DNA from 2 places in the Streptomyces sp. NPDC001480 genome. Region 1 is predicted to be linked to the other one. Evidence: predicted binding sites of a transcription regulator. Region 1 holds the regulator's gene; the other holds the start of a gene.
The links. Region 1 encodes HspR, which represses chaperone genes until heat shock. Its sites were predicted from a motif close to TTGAGNNNNNNNNNCTCAA; they were not measured.
Positions count from the first base shown of each region.

Region 2: a site for HspR is predicted at 2,326-2,344, ahead of lon (endopeptidase La). Genes of this name have one in related genera too.

Region 1 is NZ_JBIAVX010000008.1:240,366-244,657, forward strand. It holds gene ACFY01_RS21470 (LuxR C-terminal-related transcriptional regulator) at 1-272, opposite strand, end outside; gene ACFY01_RS21475 (substrate-binding domain-containing protein) at 587-1,693, opposite strand; gene ACFY01_RS21480 (heat shock protein transcriptional repressor HspR) at 2,177-2,629, opposite strand; gene dnaJ (molecular chaperone DnaJ) at 2,635-3,822, opposite strand; gene grpE (nucleotide exchange factor GrpE) at 3,859-4,292, opposite strand, start outside.
Region 2 is NZ_JBIAVX010000011.1:215,039-219,330, reverse strand. It holds gene lon (endopeptidase La) at 1-2,303, opposite strand, end outside; gene ACFY01_RS27620 (GNAT family N-acetyltransferase) at 2,468-3,268, shown strand; gene ACFY01_RS27615 (rhomboid-like protein) at 3,523-4,292, opposite strand, start outside.

The DNA.
Region 1 (4,292 bases):
ACCGCCGAGCCCATCCGCCGCTGGCTCTCCCTGACCTCGTCGTACACCCCGCGCAGCAGCCGGGTCATGACCTCCTGCGGAGAGGTCGGCACCAGCCAGTCCATGTCGTCGGGGTCAGGGTGCAGCAGCGCCAGGTCCAGCAGGCAGGGCACCGCCTCGGCGTCCGTGCGCGCCACACGGCCGCGCCGTACGGCCCGGGAATACACGCGATCCCCGGCCTCGCACAGTCGGTCGGCACCGTGGGGATGCTCCTCCGTCCCGTGCCCGGCCATCGCCCATTCCACCCCCGGTTTGCTGCCACATCCGCAGCGCAACTATGCGCGGCCCCGACCGGGTCCGCAACACGGCTCTCCGGGCCACGGTCGTCGTAAACCACCGGAATGACCCGCTATCCTCCGCCCTCCGCCCGTCGCACCGCAACAAGCTGACGGGGGTGGAATCGAACGCCACGGCCACGCACCGGGGCCGGCACACCCGCGGACCGAACACGGCGAGGCGCCCACCCTCGCGGGTGAACGCCTCGCACCGCGTCACATTGACCGGCAGGTCGACCGGGAATCGACCGGGAGATCGACCGGAAGGTGGCCTACTTCAGACCGATGGACGCGCAGGCCGCCTTGTACTTGGCCGTGCAGATGTCGTCCACCTTGTAGATGCCGTCCGCGATGACGGTGCTCTTGATGGTCTTGCGCGTCAGGGCGTTCACCGTGACCAGCTGGGCCGGGATGTCCTTGTTGGTGGGGCTGTCCACCTTGTCGCGGGTGAGGGCGTCGAACTGGATGTCGTGGCCCTGGATCCTGGCGACGGCCATCTGGGCTGCGGCCTCGGCCTCGTCCGGGTAGGGCTTGTAGACGCTCATGTACTGCTCGCCGGAGACGACCCGCTGCACCGCCGTCAGCTCCGCGTCCTGACCGGTGAGGGGGGGCACGGTGGTGACGCCCGCGTTCTTGAACGCATCGACGATGCCGCCCGCCATGGCGTCGTTCGCGGAGTAGACGGCGGCGATGTTGTTCTTGCCGATCGAGTTGATCGCCTTGGTCATCTCGGACTGGGCGAGCTTCGGGTCCCACTTGTCGGTGTCGTAGGTCGCGGCGATGGTCACCTTGCCGTTGAGCTCGGAGAGCGCGCCCTGCTTGAACTGCTTGGCGTTCGGGTCGGTCGGCGAGCCGTTGATCATGACGACCTTGTCGGAGGTGTCCGCGTTCGAGCCCAGCGCCTCCAGCAGCGTACGGGCCTGCACCTCGCCGACGAGCTCGTTGTCGAAGGAGACGTACGCGTCGATCGGGCCCTCGGACAGCCGGTCGTAGGCGATGACCGGGATGCCCGCGTCCTTGGCCTTCTTCACGGTGGGCGCGATGAGGTGCGAGTCGACGGCGTCGAGGATGATGACGTCGACCTTGTCGTCGATCATCTTCTCCATCTGGGTGGACTGGAGCTTCGCGTCGGAACCCGCGTTCTCGTACTCGGTCTTGCCCTGCTTCTCGGTGAGCTCGGCGACCTTGTTCTTGATGATGGGGTAGTCGAAGTCCGCGTACCGCGTGTTCGTCTTCTCCGGCATCAGCACGCCCACGGTGACGTCGTTGCCCTTCGTCGGGCTTGCGTCGCTCGAGTCCCCCGTCGCGTTCAGCACGCCGCAGCCGGCGAGCGAGAGGGTCATCGTGGTGGCGGCCACGGATATGGCGATACGACGCATTCGAGGGCTCACTTCAGGTGCGTTCGGGACGTGGTGGCTCCTATGCCACCCAGATGTCTGAAAAGCCAACGCGGAGGCCACCACCGGCGTCAAGCGGAATCACTTAACGAGTGCGCAACACCACGCTCCGCTGCTCCTGTGAAGGCTGAGCGGAATCGCCTCCAAACGCCCTTTACGGACCCTCCACTCAACGGGAGTTCATGTGCGGGCAAAGATCAGTGCAACCGACTCCACTCCTCCCGGGTCACGCTCGTCGACGACCCGGACGGCGACCGAGGCGTCGTACCGACCGAGCAGAGGATCGAACGAACTCGGCCAGCGTCCCGCTGACGGCCCGTCGGCGGCCCGTCCAAGGCCCGGAGGCAGACCGCCCACCACCCCGAGGCAAATTATCCGCGGCCCGGCGGCAGCCCGAGGCGGCGGTTCCCGCACGGGAAAGGGCCCGGAGGTCTTGCCTCCGGGCCCTCTGCCGCACATGGCGGGTCAGTCGCTCTGCTGCTGCCGCTTCGGCCGCCACACCACCAGGGCGCTGGTCTGCTGGACCTCCTGGTAGGGAACGAGGTCCCGCCGGTAGGAGGCGTGCACGGCGGCCTCGCGCTGGCGCATCGTGGCCGCGGCGCCGTCCAGGGCCGCCTGCAGTTCCGCGACGCGGGACTGGAGGGCGGCGACCTGGTTCTCCAGTTCGATGATGCGCTTGATGCCGGCCAGGTTGATGCCCTCGTCCTGCGACAGCTGCTGGACGGTGCGCAGCAGTTCGATGTCGCGAGCCGAGTAGCGGCGGCCCCGCCCGGGAGTGCGGTCGGGCGAGACCAGGCCCAGGCGGTCGTACTGGCGCAGCGTCTGCGGGTGCAGGCCGGAGAGCTGGGCCGCCACCGAGATGACGTAGACCGGGGTTTCCTCGGTCAGTTCATACGGGTTCCGTCGACGGCCGTCCATCCCACTCATGCTCCCTTCGCAGCCTCGAACAGCTCCGCCCGCGGGTCCTCGCCCGCGGTCGCCTCGCGATACGCCTCGAGCGCGTCACGAGCCTTCCCCGTCACGTCCTTGGGAACACTCACCTCGACGGTGACCAACAGGTCGCCGCGGGTGCCGTCCTTGCGGACCGCGCCCTTGCCCCGCGCCCGCATGGTGCGGCCGTTGGGCGTGCCCGGGGGCAGCTTCAGCGTGACGGCGGGGCCGCCGAGGGTCGGGACCCGGACCTCGCCGCCTAGGGCCGCCTCGGCGAACGTCACCGGGACGGTCACCGTGAGGTTGTCGCCCCTGCGGCCGAACACCGGGTGCTCGCCGACGTGCACGACCACGTACAGGTCGCCCGCCGGTCCGCCCCGCTCGCCGGGGGCGCCCTTGCCGCGCAGCCGGATGCGCTGCCCGTCGGTCACGCCGGCCGGGATGCGGACCTGCATGGTGCGGGACGACTTGGCCCGGCCGCTGCCCTTGCACTCCAGACAGGGGTGCTCGGCCATCAGGCCGCGGCCCTTGCAGTCGGGGCAGGGGTCGGTGAGGGAGAACCCTCCCCCGGAGCCCCGGGCCACCTGGCCGGTGCCGACACAGGTCGGGCACACGCGTGGCGTGCCGTTCTTGTCGCCGGTGCCCGAACAGGCCTTGCACGGTGACTGCGAGGACATCCTGAGCGGGACCGTGGCCCCCTCGATGGCCTCCGTGAAGCTCAGCGTGACCTCGGACTCGATGTCCTGGCCGCGCCGGGGCTGGGTGCGGGTGGTGCCCGCGCCGCCGCCCCGGTTGAACAGGCCCCCGAAGACGTCACCGATTCCGCCGCCGAAGCCGCCGCCCCCGCCCTGGGCGCCGCCGGCGCCGCCGCCTCCGAAGAGGTCGCCCAGGTCGAAGTTGAACGATCCGCCACCCGCGCCCGGCCCCGGGCGGAAACCGCCGTTGCCGAAGAGGGTGCGCGCCTCGTCGTACTCCTTGCGCTTCTTGGGGTCACCGAGGACGTCGTTCGCCTCGGAGATCTCCTTGAAGCGTTCCTCGGCCTTGGCGTTGCCCTTGTTGGCGTCCGGGTGGAACTCGCGGGCGAGCTTCCGGTACGCCTTCTTGATCTCGGCCTCGGTGGCGTCCTTGGGGACGCCGAGGACCTTGTAGTAGTCCTTCTCGATGAAGTCCTTGGTGCTCATCCCCGACGCCCCTCCTTCCCCTCAGTGTCTACGACGTCAGCCCTCCTCAGGGCCGTTGTCCTTGTCGTCACCGGCCGCCGGGGCCTCGTCGGCCCCCTCGGCCTTGACCGTCTGCGCGCCGGGCTGCGGTTCGGCCACGGCCACCCGCGCGGGGCGGATGGTGCGCTCGCCGATGCGATACCCGGGCTGCAGAATCGCCACGCACGTCGTCTCGGTGACGTCCGGCGCGTAGCTGTGCATCAGGGCCTCGTGGATCGTCGGGTCGAAGGGCTCGCCCTCCTTGCCGAACTGCTGGAGGCCCATCTTGGCGGCGACGGTCTCCAGCGACTCGGCAACCGACTTGAAGCCGCCGACGAGTTCGCCGTGTTCCCGTGCGCGGCCGATGTCGTCCAGCACGGGCAGGAGCTCGGTCAGGAGGTTCGCGACGGCGATCTCCTTGACCGTGATCCGGTCGCGCTCCACGCGGCGGC
Region 2 (4,292 bases), on a different contig from region 1:
TCCAGGTCGGGCTCGTTGCGCTTGGGGATGATCACGGTGGTCACCCCGGCGCGGTGCGCGGCGAGCAGCTTCTGCTTCACGCCGCCGATGGGCAGGACCCGGCCGGTCAGCGAGACCTCGCCGGTCATCGCCACGTCCGTACGGACCAGCCGGCCGGACAGGAGCGACGCGAGCGCCGTGGTCATCGTGATGCCGGCGCTCGGGCCGTCCTTCGGGACCGCGCCCGCCGGGAAGTGGATGTGCACGCCCCGGTCCTTCAGGTCGGCGACGGGCAGCTCCAGCTCGGCGCCGTGACTGCGCAGGAAGCTCAGCGCGATCTGCGCCGACTCCTTCATCACGTCGCCCAGCTGACCGGTGAGGGTCAGGCCCGCCGCGCCCGTCTCGGGGTCGGCGAGGGACGCCTCGACGTACAGGACGTCGCCGCCCGCGCCGGTCACCGCCAGGCCGGTCGCCACACCCGGGACCGCCGTGCGGCGCTCCGCCGGGTCCTGGGCGGACTCGGGGACGTGGTGCGGCCGGCCGATCAGGCCGCGCAGGTCGCCGTCGGTGACGGTGAACGGGAGCTCCCGCTCGCCCAGTTCGTGCTGGGCCGCGACCTTGCGCAGCAGCCGGGCGATCGACCGCTCCAGGGTGCGCACGCCCGCCTCGCGCGTGTACTCGCCGGCGAGCTTGCGCAGCGCGCTCTCGTCGAGGGTGACCTCGTCCTTGTCCAGGCCGGCCCGGTCCAGCTGGCGCGGGAGCAGGTGGTCGCGGGCGATGACGACCTTCTCGTCCTCGGTGTAGCCGTCCAGGCGGACCAGCTCCATGCGGTCGAGCAGGGCCTCGGGGATGGCCTCCAGGACGTTGGCGGTGGCCAGGAAGACCACGTCCGACAGATCCAGCTCGACCTCCAGGTAGTGGTCCCGGAAGGTGTGGTTCTGGGCCGGGTCGAGGACTTCGAGGAGGGCGGCCGCGGGGTCGCCGCGGAAGTCCGAGCCCACCTTGTCGATCTCGTCGAGCAGGACGACCGGGTTCATCGAGCCGGCCTCCTTGATCGCGCGGACGATCCGGCCGGGCAGCGCGCCGACGTACGTACGCCGGTGGCCGCGGATCTCGGCCTCGTCCCGGACACCGCCTAGGGCGACGCGGACGAACTTGCGGCCCATGGCGTGCGCCACGGATTCACCGAGCGACGTCTTGCCGACGCCGGGCGGGCCGACCAGGGCCAGTACGGCGCCGCCGCGCCGGCCGCCGATCACGCCGAGTCCGCGGTCGGCGCGCCGCTTGCGCACCGCCAGGTATTCGGTGATCCGCTCCTTGACGTCCTCCAGGCCCGCGTGCTCGGCGTCCAGGACCGCCTTGGCGCCCTGGATGTCGTACGCGTCCTCGGTCCGGTCGTTCCACGGCAGTTCGAGGATCGTGTCGAGCCAGGTGCGGATCCAGCTGCCCTCGGGCGACTGGTCGCTGGCCCGCTCCAGCTTGTCGACTTCTTTGAGGGCCGCCTCGCGGACCTTCTCGGGCAGGTCGGCGGCCTCGACGCGGGCGCGGTAGTCGTCGGACTCCTCGGCCGAGTCCTTGGAGTCGCCGTTGAGTTCGCGCAGTTCCTTGCGGACGGCCTCCAGCTGGCGGCGCAGCAGGAACTCGCGCTGCTGCTTGTCGACGCCCTCCTGGACGTCCTTGGCGATGGTCTCGGCCACGTCCTGCTCGGCGAGGTGGTCGCGCAGCTGCTGGGTGGCGAGCTTGAGGCGGGCGACCGGGTCGGCGGTCTCCAGCAGCTCGACCTTCTGTTCGGTGGTCAGGAACGGCGAGTAGCCGGAGTTGTCGGCGAGGGCGGATACGTCGTCGATGGCCTGGACGCGGTCCACGACCTGCCATGCGCCCCGCTTCTTCAGCCAGCTGCTGGCGAGGGCCTTGTACTCCTTGACGAGTTCGGCGACCTGACCCGGCAGCGGGTCCGGCACGCTCTCGTCGATCCTCGTGCCCTCGACCCACAGGGCCGCGCCCGGCCCGGTGGTCCCGGCGCCGATCCTCACCCGGCCGCGGCCGCGGATCAGGGCGCCCGGGTCGCCGTCGGCGAGCCGGCCGACCTGCTCGACCGTGCCCAGCACACCGGTCTTGGCGTACGTCCCGTCGACGCGTGGCACCAGCAGCACCTTGGGCTTCCCCGGCGCCGACCGGGCGGCGGCCTGTGCGGCCTCCACCGCGGCGCGCACCTCGGAGTCGCTCAGGTCCAGCGGGACCACCATCCCCGGCAGCACGACCTCGTCGTCGAGCGGCAGAACGGGCAGGGTGAGTGGTGTGGACGCCGTGGACTCAGCAGTCATGATCTCCCCTTGGGCAGTCAACTTGAGCTATGTCGACTCAATGCTTGTGAGTCTTCGATTGTTCCCCAAGGGGTGTTCGCTGTGAGCGATCATCGGAAGACGGCGGGACGCCACTCTGAAAAGCACTTGCCGCCCGCCCCGGCATTCCCCGTACCGTGCCCCCGGTGACGACCGACACCGCGGCCCTGCTCGCCGCCTACGACGCTCAGATACGCGCCGTCCCGCCCGCCCCGCCGCCCGGGATCACGCACGAGTACGAAGGCGGGCTGCTGCGGGTCGTCGGCGATTTCCGCGGCTTCCTCAACGCGCCGCGCGACCTGGGCCTGCGCGGGCGGGAGCTGGACGAGCTGATCGCCCGGCAGCGGGACTTCTTCGCGGCGCGCGGGGAGGCGGTGGAGTGGAAGGTCCGCGGCCACGACGCGCCCGCCGACCTGACCGACCGGCTGCGCGCGGCGGGGTTCGTGCCCGAGGAGCAGGAGACGGTACTGGTGGCGCCCGTGGCGGAACTGACCGTCCGGCAGCCCGCGCTTCCCGACGGCGTCACGCTGCGCCGGGTCACCGCCGACGCGGACATGCACCGGATCGCCGCCCTCCAGACGGCCGTCTGGGGCCAGGACATGAGCTGGCTCGCCGAGCACCTGATCGGGCGGATCTCGGTCGCCCCCGACAACATCTCCGTGCACGTCGCCGAGGCCGGCGGCGAGATCGTCTGCGCGGCCTGGCTGCTCTTCCGCCCCGGTACCGAGTTCGCCGGCCTGCTGGGCGGGTCCACGCTCGCCGAGTGGCGCGGCAAGGGCATCTACCGCGCCATGGTCGCCACCCGCGCCGCCCTCGCCGCCGCGCGCGGCGTCGGATACCTCAACGTCGACGCCTCCGCCGACAGCGCCCCTATCCTGCGCCGCCTGGGCTTCCACGCGGTGACGACGACCACGCCGTACGTGTGGTCGCCGGAGGGGCAGGCCTAGGGGTCACCTGGGCCGGCGGGCTGGGAGACCGTGCGGCCCAGGAAGGTTGGCGGGCGTGGGCGGGGACATTCGGGGGCGCCGGGACGTCAGGGGCCCCGAAGCCGGGCAGTAGGTCATCGCTACACCACCGCAAGGGAGTTCACAGGGAGCCCGCTGAAACTTCCGGTGGATTCACGGCGGCTCGGGGGCCGGTGCATGGGCTGGGCCGAAGTACGCCCACGCGCGCGTGCCCTGGCGATGGGGCCGCTCGTCCGTCAGGCGGTGCGGGTCCGCTGCCAGTGTCTGACCAGGGGCCAGGTGGTGACGCCTATGGCCAGGGAGATCAGGTGGCCCCAGTTGGTCATCGGGTCGGTGAAGGCGATCAGGTCCTGGACGATGATCCAGCCGGCCAGGGCTAGCAGCGGCCAGCGCAGCCACGGGGTGAGCAGGCCGGCCAGTGAGCCGACGCCGGCCGCCACGCCGAAGCTGATCCCGTAGTCCAGCCGGTGCAGGGAGCTGTGCGGCAGGTGCCCGGCGAGGACGGCGAGGCCGACGGGCACTTCGGTGGCGAGGGTCGCCAGTACGTGCCCGAGCAGGAAGATCCCGGCCGCGCGCGGCCCCCCTATGCGCCGCTCCAGCGCGGTCAGCACGAGCACGAAGGCGAGCGCGTACGGCGAAAGGAGCCCGCCGGCGATCCACAGCGCGCTCGCCAGCAGTACCAGTACGGGCGAGCGCAGCAGATGCGCGACGTCCGTGCTGGAGGCCTGGTGGAGGGCGTGGACGAGGGACGGGTCGGCGTACTCGGTGAACAGCGAGGTCAGGGCGAGCACGGCCGCGTAGCCGACGGTGAACGGCGTTCCGGTGGGGGTGGGGAGCAGGCGCCAGGGGCGGAAGGCGGGGACCGGGGCGGGGGCCGGGCGCGCGACCGCGACCGCAGCGGGGCCGCTCACCGTCGCCGGGCCACGCTGGCGCGGCACGCCGTCCAGCAGTTCGACGGACGGACGGCCGTCCTCGGAGAGGGGCGGGAACGAGGCCGGCGACGCGG